One region of the Wukongibacter baidiensis genome, then DNA from elsewhere that is predicted to be linked to it. Evidence: riboswitches for the same ligand, from Rfam matches in the RefSeq annotation. Region 1 holds a riboswitch; each other region holds the start of a gene.
The links. A riboswitch is a leader RNA that binds a small molecule or an ion and turns the genes downstream of it on or off. The one in region 1 is predicted to bind lysine.
Positions count from the first base shown of each region.

Region 2: it holds a riboswitch for lysine, as region 1 does, so the genes downstream of both, R9X47_RS14235 (aspartate kinase) here and R9X47_RS04085 (Na+/H+ antiporter NhaC family protein) in region 1, are expected to answer to the same signal.
Region 3: it holds a riboswitch for lysine, as region 1 does, so the genes downstream of both, dapA (4-hydroxy-tetrahydrodipicolinate synthase) here and R9X47_RS04085 (Na+/H+ antiporter NhaC family protein) in region 1, are expected to answer to the same signal.

Region 1 covers NZ_CP138202.1:820,997-824,285, reverse strand. Annotated here, with positions in the region: gene R9X47_RS04090 (UDP-glucose dehydrogenase family protein) at 1-226, opposite strand, end outside; gene R9X47_RS04085 (Na+/H+ antiporter NhaC family protein) at 417-1,970, opposite strand; lysine riboswitch at 2,112-2,294, opposite strand; gene R9X47_RS04080 (hypothetical protein) at 2,449-2,910, opposite strand; gene R9X47_RS04075 (CBO0543 family protein) at 2,944-3,289, opposite strand, start outside.
Region 2 covers NZ_CP138202.1:3,130,497-3,133,785, reverse strand. Annotated here, with positions in the region: gene R9X47_RS14240 (Na+/H+ antiporter NhaC family protein) at 1-1,301, opposite strand, end outside; lysine riboswitch at 1,488-1,674, shown strand; gene R9X47_RS14235 (aspartate kinase) at 1,899-3,104, shown strand.
Region 3 covers NZ_CP138202.1:5,623,747-5,627,035, reverse strand. Annotated here, with positions in the region: gene R9X47_RS25425 (aspartate-semialdehyde dehydrogenase) at 96-1,091, shown strand; lysine riboswitch at 1,149-1,337, shown strand; gene dapA (4-hydroxy-tetrahydrodipicolinate synthase) at 1,473-2,360, shown strand; gene dapB (4-hydroxy-tetrahydrodipicolinate reductase) at 2,372-3,124, shown strand; gene dapD (2,3,4,5-tetrahydropyridine-2,6-dicarboxylate N-acetyltransferase) at 3,180-3,289, shown strand, end outside.

The DNA of each region.
Region 1 (3,289 bases):
CACTTATAGCTTGATGGATATTCTTTGTAAAGAAAATACTTTTAGAACTTAAACAATCATTAAGTAGCTCTTCAAGATTTTCTTCAAAGATTGTGGGAATACCTTTATTTAGTTTTTCGACTTTTTCTATGTCTTTCTCGACGCATATCACTTTATTTCCATGTTTTGCAAAGCCTAGCGATGTGATTAATCCCACATATCCAGCACCTATAACAGATATATTCATCTTAGTCACCTTCCTAAATGTATTTATAACTATATAGCTTTTCAGATATAGTTAACTTTCAAAGAAACAACCCTAGATTAGGTCCTAAATCCTTAGTTAGGGCTAATACATTATATTGAAAAATGCTTATAAGGTGACAAATAAATATATAGTTTTGACAAAGTAAACCTTACTTTTCTATTGCTATTTATTACTTTGTAACTTGTGCCCCGGAAACTTTATCCGTAGAGCGTCCAAATCTAAATAAGAATCCTATTAATAAAGCCCCGCCTAAGATAAGAGAAATAAATGGATTCAAGCCAAGTCCTGCAGGTATAAAGCCAACTATTATAGAAACCAATGCTACAGTTATAGCATAAGGGAGTTGTGTTTTGACATGGGCTATATGATCACATGCACTTGCCATAGAAGACATTATTGTTGTATCCGATACGGGAGAACAATGGTCTCCAAAAACCGCTCCAGTTAAAACAGAACCTACAACAGGAATAAGTAATTCTGTACCTCCAAGCTGTACCGCCAATGGTATTGCCAGAGGCATAACTATGGTGTTAGCACCCCAAGACGATCCAGTTGAGAAAGCTACCAAGCAAGGTAATATAAACATAAGTAATGGTAAAAGTGATGGTGGTAGATTTCCCTTAGCTAATCCCACAATGAATTCTGCAGTGCCAAGATCATCATTAACACCGCCTAAGGACCAAGCTAGTACTAATATTAGCGAAGCGACGGTCATAGACTTAACTCCTGATACCCAAGAGTCTAATATCTCATTTATAGATAATAGCCTTTGAGCTAAGGACATTAACGCAGCAATAATTGCTCCTCCAAAGGATGACCAAAGTAAAACTACGCTGGCATCAGCATTTCCAAAAGCTGTCTGAATACCAACACCATTGAGACCACCACCATTGATAAATAGGCCAATAACTGTAATGACAATGACAGAGAATATTGGAATAACCGCATTATACCATTTGCCATCAATGTCTTCTGGGACTAAAGACGATACCTCATCGGAAACTATGGGATTAGCATTATCGCTATAAAGCTTACCAGTTAATCTAGTTCTCCCTTCTGCCCTTGCCATTGGACCGAAATCTTTTCCTGTGAAAATAACTAATAAAACAAATAGCAAGGCTAAGATGCTATAAAATCTATAGGGGATAGTCTGGAGAAAAATCTTGTATGGATTAAGATCTAGACCAAGCTTAGTTATACTATCTCTTATTAGCCCGGTTTCAAAGCCAACCCAAGTGGATATCAGAGCTATACTCGATACAGGAGCAGCTGTTGAATCAACTATATATGCTAACTTCTCTCTAGAGATCTTCATTTTATCAGTAATGCCTCTCATAGTATTCCCGACTATAAGAGAATTTGCGTAATCATCAAAGAAAATAAGAACTCCCATAAGCCAAGTCATAAATAATGTTGACTTAGTTCCTTTGGCCTTACTAACAATTACATTGGCTATACCCTTTGTTCCGCCATTTCTACTAAGCAGCCCGATTAAACCTCCAATAGAAAGGCAAAAAATAAGTATACTAACATTCCATTCATCGGTTAAAGAACCAACAACATATTTATTTAGGGTAGTAGTGAATCCAAGTATAGGATTAGAAGATACAATTGTTGCACCTACTAAAACCGCTAAAAATAGTGACAATAGAACTTCGCCAGTTAATAGTGATAAAATAATTGCTAAGATTGGTGGTAATATTGATAACCATCCGTATTCCATAATCGATTCCTCCTAATATTATTAAAATCTTCTAAGGCGATAGGAGCATGTAACTGTTAACAACAAAAAAACACCTAACTAGACTAGTCAGGTGTTTAAGCATCACAAAAACAGAAGATACACCTATCCCAAATCTGCCCATAATGAGATAGCACTCCATCAGATGGTAGGGCAAGCAACCTGATGACAGTCCTACACCTATTCGATGTAGACCCAGCAATAGATTTTGTTATCTATCGCTTCGGCGATAACTCCTTTTCCTATACTTCTAGGGCTTTCGGCCTCCATATAGGTACTCTTAGGTATCGCGCCTCTACCTCAACCATTTAGGGATGAGGTAATAGTATTTAATTGACATGTATAAAAATTTATCACAGCATAAATAACTTGTCAATAAAAAAAGTTTATTATTGAAAATTGAAATGATTTTAAAAATTTATGAATTTTTAAGGGGATTGATATGTTTTGTGAAATGTCCTTAGACTTTACGAAGAAGTATTTTCATTAGTTGAAATCCTATAGATAAACCTAATCCGCCAGCGATTAAGGGTAACCAAACTGGACCTAATGGTGTGTCTAGAACTTCAAAATTCTTTGAGTATATTACTCCAACTGTAGAAAAATAAGCAGCAAGGACAAAGGGGAGAAAAAGATAGGGAGTGGGCCTATCAACTGAATCTTTATAAGCATCCCAAATAGAGAAAAAGTATATGCAAGGATAGTACATTAACCAATAAAAGTTTGTAACCTCAATAGATCTTTGAATATTACCGTGAAAACTAAACATAATTGCAGTATTTAGATTAGCCTTAAGATTGATAAAGATTTCTAAGGTAATTAAGACCATTCCTTTAAAATATGCTTTATTTAGTAGCTGTCCAAACCCTGGTATAGCAATGCTCCATAAAACCTTCTCAAGCCCGTTGCCCTTAGACGACATACACGTTTCACATCCTCTGTTCAAAGTGAATGATTAATCATAAATCCAATGGTGAAAACCCCTCCAGATATAAAGGCTCAGAAACCACAGAACATATGAATGGTACCATTTAAATCCATTAGAGTATTCTATTAGATTAGTGAACTTTCCAATAAGTACCTCAATTACTATCAATACAGTTGTCCAAGAAAGGGCCCAAAATAATTTCTTATTTGACTTTGTAGGGTAATATCTGACCCAAAACATTGCAATAATAGGTACTACAACTACATTTACGGGTATTGAAATGTCTTTTACTATTGGAAAAATCCTTACTGGAAAACTCCAGAATTTATAGTACTTTGCAATGTAACACCAAAGATTAGCATAAAGACTGGCG
Region 2 (3,289 bases), 2.3 Mb from region 1:
TAACATAAAAAAGAATAAGGTAGATACTCTGATGTTGGAACCTTCATTATTGATGAAACTAAGATAGCGTTAATATTCCACGGTATAAGTGGAACTATGACAATTCCAGCATCGGAAATAGTACGGGCTAAGGTATTTTTAGAAAGATTAAATTCCCCATAAACCTTTTTTAAATATTGCCCCGGTATTATAGTAGTAAGGGCCTGGCTACAGGTTATAGCACATACAGCAATACAGAGAATAGCTGTCTTGTGAATAAGATTCCTTACGCTTTTAATACTATTGGAGAAGCTCTCGATTAGAGGGGCGATCATTTCTGTGCCTTCTAAAATTCCATTTAAACCCGTTGAGATACCAATGACTAATAATACATTTTTCATTGATACAAATCCGCCACCGGACATAATCCTTCCAATCTCCACATTGTCAGGATTATAGCCTAAAATTATTATATATATGGTATCTACTATAGAAGCACCATCTCTAATTAGAAAAATAAGAACACTGGCTATTAATCCTAGGGTTATACTTTTGACTATTGAAGTTCTAAAGGCAATTGCTGAAACTAAGATTAATAATGGTGGCAGTAGTGAAACAAATTCAATTTGAAAGTTAGATGATAAAAGTTCCTGAAAATATTTAATATCACTTGAACTTGAAATATCATTAACAAGATTATTGCCAATGATCCAATATAATATTGCACTCAAAGAAAAAACCGGCAAAGTAGTTGTCATCATGTGTTTTATGTTATCAATAATATTGGTTTCAGTAATTGTAGCGGCTAAATTGGCACTACTTGACATTGGAGATGTTCTATCTCCTAAATATGCACCAGAAACTATTGCCCCAACTAAGGGTGCCATAGGTAAATCTAAGCCAAGGGCTAAGCTTAGAAAAACAGTACCAATAGTACTTATGGTACCGAGGGCCGTACCCAGAACCATGGAAATAGCTGAACTGGTAAGGAATGCAGCCAAGATAATATTTGTATTTGATAAATACTTAAATCCGTAGAAAATCATAGTAGGTATAGTTCCACTAGACATCCATATACTTATGAGCATTCCGATTAGAGACATCATAATCAGTATTATTAGAGCGCCTTTAACACCCTTGATAATCATTTGAAAAATTTCTTTGGGGGAATATCCGTTTTTGTAGGAAATCCCACAAGCCATGAGGAGTCCCATTAAAAGTCCATAGTATAAAGGTATGTTTAATATTAAAGTTATTATTATTGCAATAATTGTAACGATAATCGTTAAATATGTATACTTTGTTTCGATTGTTCTCTTCATATCTTACCTCGTTTAATAGTATTCTGTGAACATATTTATTATAATATATTTTTATAGGAAAACCAACTTTAATCAAGCTGTAGTAAGCTTTTTGGGCTGATTAAGAGGGATAGATGTGGTGTTGAAATATTGACAGAACGTAACAATTATGATAAGATACATGGAAATGAATAAGAAATCCTTTGAGTGCAAATTAGAGGATGCAATTATAATTAGTATTTTAACTTAGGTTTGGGGAAATCGTAGAGTTAGAAGAAAGGTATAATTGCCGAAATGTATTACTTCCCTAGGTAATATATTGGGACTATGCTTAATAAGTATAGTACTGTCTACGGTTGATTGCCCAATCTTCCGATGGAGTGCTGATTTGTGCGGGGTGAGAGGTATTTGATGATAATATCATCAGTCATGGCTGCCTTTTGCTCTTGGCTGTTTTTTTATTTGTTAAATTATAGAGACTCAACCTTAAAATTAAAAATATTCAGCAGAAAATAATGAAAGCTCCAATATTTTTTCAATGAATATTTTTTTCATTAAAGTTGGTTATCTATGTTAAAAAAACAAAGTTATTATTGTAAGTAAAGGCAGGTGAAATGCATGGCAAGAGTTGTTCAAAAATATGGAGGAACCTCCGTAGGAACTATAGATAAGATAAAAAATGTAGCTAAAAGGGTAGCCAAAAGAAAAGCTCAGGGTGATGACGTTGTAGTTGTAGTATCAGCTATGGGAAAAACCACCGATATACTTTTAGGTATGGCTGAGGATATCGCTCCTAATCCTGATAGAAGAGAGCTAGATATGCTTATGTCTACAGGAGAACAAGTATCGATATCCCTATTGTCAATTGCCTTAAAGGAACTAGGCTACGAATCTATATCTCTTACAGGAGTTCAAGCAGGAATAATTACTAAGGGTTATCATACAAAGGCTAGAATTACTGATATAGAAATTGAAAAGGTAAAGAAGCATATTGGTGATGGGAAGATAGTAGTTGTGGCAGGATTTCAAGGTGCAGATGAAGAAGGTAACATTACTACCTTAGGAAGAGGTGGATCTGATACTACTGCCGTAGCTCTAGCAGCTAAGCTAGATTCAGTATGCGAGATTTATACCGATGTAGACGGTATTTATACAGTAGATCCTAGACTTTTTTCAACTGCTAAAAAGCTTAACTACATTTGTTATGAAGAAATGGTAGAGATGGCAAGCCTCGGTGCAGGAGTCATGGAAACCAGATCAATAGAGATTGCACAAAGATTTAGTGTTCCTATATACGTGGCCTTAAGTACTGAAGAATGGCCAGGAACATATATAAAGGAGTTTGATGAGTCTATGGAAAGTAAAGTTATCACTGGATTATCTGTCAGTGATGATGATATAATGATAACTATAAACCATGTTCCTTATGCAGCAAGGAATATATCTATGATATTTCAAAACTTGGCTTCGAATGATATAAACGTTGATATGATTAGCCAGACGGCACCATCCCATGGATATATAAATATTTCCTTTACTGCACCTCAAAGTGATAAATTCATAATTGATAAGGTAATGGAAGATGTAAAAAGTAAGTTAGAAGGTATTGAAATAGATGTTGAAGAAGATATAACAAAATTATCAGTTGTTGGTATAGGAATGAAAAGTCAATCAGGAGTTGCAGCTAAGATGTTTAAGATATTTGCAGATAACGACATTGAGTTTAAGCAAGTGACAACATCTGAAATAAGAATATCATATACTATAAATACTAGCGACAAAGAAAAAGCAGTTATAGCTGTGGCAAAAGAATTCAACTTATAAAGGTAATTTCATTTAAATACTATGTGAAAAAATGATAAGAAGTTGTATATTTTGATATAATTTGAAAGCAAATTCAAGCAAATTAGAAAATTGCATAAATTTCCTTGATAAAATTTTAATTATTATAATGCTAAAAGCCATGAAATCATTTATAATAAAACTAAGGGAATTGCATTTATGTGCAA
Region 3 (3,289 bases), 1.6 Mb from region 1:
CGATGAATTATCATAGAATAATGTATGTACAATCCTACAGTTTTGTTACAACTGGCGTAGACTTTTATTTTAAGTGGAGAATGGGAGGTTTTATTTTGAGAAAAGCAAATATAGCCGTTGTTGGCGCAACAGGAATGGTTGGAAGAACTTTTTTAAAGGTTTTAGAAGAAAGAGACTTTCCATATGAAAACCTATATGTCTTTGCATCATCAAAGTCTGCAGGCCAAAAGGTAAAGTGTAAGGGTATCGAATATACCGTTGAAGAGCTAAAGGAAGACTCATTTGATAGGGACATAGACATAGCTCTTTTTTCTGCCGGTGGGGATACAAGCAAAAAGTTTGCCCCAATAGCTGCTTCAAAAGGAGTAGTCGTAGTAGACAATAGTAGTGCTTGGAGAATGGAAAAGGATGTTCCATTAGTTGTTCCTGAGGTTAATCCAGAAGCCATCAAATCACATAAAGGAATTATTGCAAATCCTAACTGTTCAACGATTCAAGCAGTGGTTGCTTTAAAACCTTTACATGATAAGTACAAAGTTAAAAGAGTTATTTACTCTACTTATCAAGCAGTTTCTGGTTCTGGTGTAAAGGGTATAAAGGATTTAGAAGAGGGCTTAAAGGGTAACGATTTAAAGAATGCCTATCCTCATCCTATAGCAAATAATTGTCTTCCTCATATAGACATCTTTATGGAAAATGGATATACTAAAGAGGAAATGAAAATGATAAATGAAACGCAAAAGATATTGAATGACTATGACATAAAGATAACTGCTACTACTGTTAGGGTTCCTTTATATGATTGTCATAGTGAAGCAATAAATCTTGAGTTTGAGAACGAATTTGAAGTTAATGATATAAAGAGTTTATTTAAATCAAGTCCTGGAATCGTACTACAAGATGATCCAGAAAACAACGTTTATCCTCTTGCTACAAACGCCAGAGGAACTGATCTAGTATACGTTGGTAGGATAAGAAGAGATTTTAGTATCGAAAATGGCTTGAATTTTTGGGTTGTTGCTGATAATATTAGAAAAGGTGCAGCAACCAATGCTGTTCAAATTGCAGAAGAATTAGTAAAAGACCTTTAATATTTATTTAGTATTCAAAAGAAAAATGATAAAAAAACAAATACAGAATTACGTTGGTTGTGATCTAGAGGCCGCAGTTTGTAAAGAGTACTTCAGATGAACATCAGGGGAATTAATCTCTGTTGGAAAGGTACAGCTGCCGAAGCATATGTCTTTCCCCAAGGATATGTGTTGGGACTATACTGAACAAGTATAGTACTGTCGTCAATTGAAAGCCCAGTCTTTTGATGGAGTGCTATTTCACACAGGGCAAAAAGGAACTTAGCTGACTTCCAAACAGTCAATAGCGCTTTTTGCTCTTGACTGTTTTTATTTTTGCTAAAAAAAGTTAAATTGTTAAATAATATTTACTATAAAATTTTGTATGAAAGGATGATTTGTTTGAGTATGAATTTATTTAGAGGCTCAGGGGTTGCATTGGTTACTCCATATAACGGGGATAAAGTAAACTATGATAAGCTTGAAGAAATGCTTGAGTGGCATATAGAACAAGGTACTGATGCCATAATTATCTGCGGAACCACTGGAGAACCATCTACAATGACAGACGCAGAACAAAAGGAAGTTATTCGATTCACAGTAGAGAAAGTAAATAAGAGAATACTTGTTATCGCTGGGGCTGGAAGTAATAATACTGCCCATGCTATTGAGATGAGTCAATATTCAGAGAAAGTTGGAGCTGATGGCTTGTTACATGTTACTCCATACTATAACAAAACTACTCAAAGAGGTTTGATTGCTCACTTTACTGCAATTGCTGATGCTGTTAATATTCCAATTGTTTTATATAATGTGCCTGGTAGAACAGGAGTAAACCTGCTTCCTTCAACCTTAGGAGAACTATCTAAGCATCCAAATATCTGCGCAATAAAGGAAGCCAGCGGTAATATCGCTCAAGTTGCAGAAATGGCAAGACTAGTTCCAGAGGATTTTTACATTTATTCTGGAAACGACGATATGATTGTTCCCCTTATGTCACTTAGAGGTGATGGAGTAATCTCAGTAGTAGCTAATATTGCTCCTAAGGATACCCATGATTTAGTTCAAAAATTTATTGATGGTGATGTAAAAGGATCTTGCGACCTTCAGCTAAAAATGAAGCCTCTAATCGATTCCCTTTTCCTAGAGGTAAATCCTATACCGGTTAAAACAGCCATGAATCTAATGGGCTTTGAAATGGGTAATCTTAGACTTCCTTTAGTTGATATGTCTGATGAAAACCTTGAAATCCTTAAGGCTAGAATGAAAGAATATGGACTACTTAAATAGGAGGGATAATTTTGATAAAGGTAATACTTTGCGGATCTAATGGTAAGATGGGGCATGTGCTTACTGATCTAATATCCGAAAATCCAGAAATGGAAGTTGTAGCAGGCATTGATAGCTCAGAAGCATGTCCATATAATTATCCCGTTTTCGCTGATTTCAATAATTGTAATATTAAAGCAGACGTTATAATAGATTTTTCTCATCATTCAGTAGTATCTGGCCTAGTTGATTATTGTGTTAAAACAAATACCCCTGCAGTTATCTGTACAACTGGATTAGATGAATCTTTAGTTGAAAAGATTAACACAGCATCTAAAAAGGTTCCTCTTTTTAGGTCAGGTAATATGTCTTTAGGTGTTAATCTTATAATGGATTTAGCTAAAAAGGCTGCAAAAATCCTAGCAGATAATTTTGATATCGAAATCATTGAGAAGCATCATAATAGAAAGGTTGACGCTCCAAGCGGAACTGCATATATGATCGCTGAGGCCATTAATGAAGAGCTGTCAGGAAGCAAAGATTATAACTACGGAAGATATGGAAGAGCGGCAAAACGTCAAAGCTCAGAAATTGGAATCCATGCTGTACGAGGCGGAACTATTGTTGGAGAACATACTGTTATCTACGCTGGACCCGATGAAGTTATTGAGATCAAACATACAGCTATGTCAAGGAAGGTTTTTGCCTCTGGTGCTATAAAAGCGGCAAAATTTCTGACTTCTAAAGAAAATGGTTTATATAATATGGATGATATATTAAAATAGTAAATAATAGTATAGTGATTTAATTACTTAACTTAAGAAAGGATTGATTTAACAAATGACGAAGGAAACAAATACTTATGATCTAACTAATCCATATGAGATTGCGAAATTTATCAAGAATGCGAAGAAGTCTACTCCTGTAAAGGCATATGTCAAGGGAAGTCT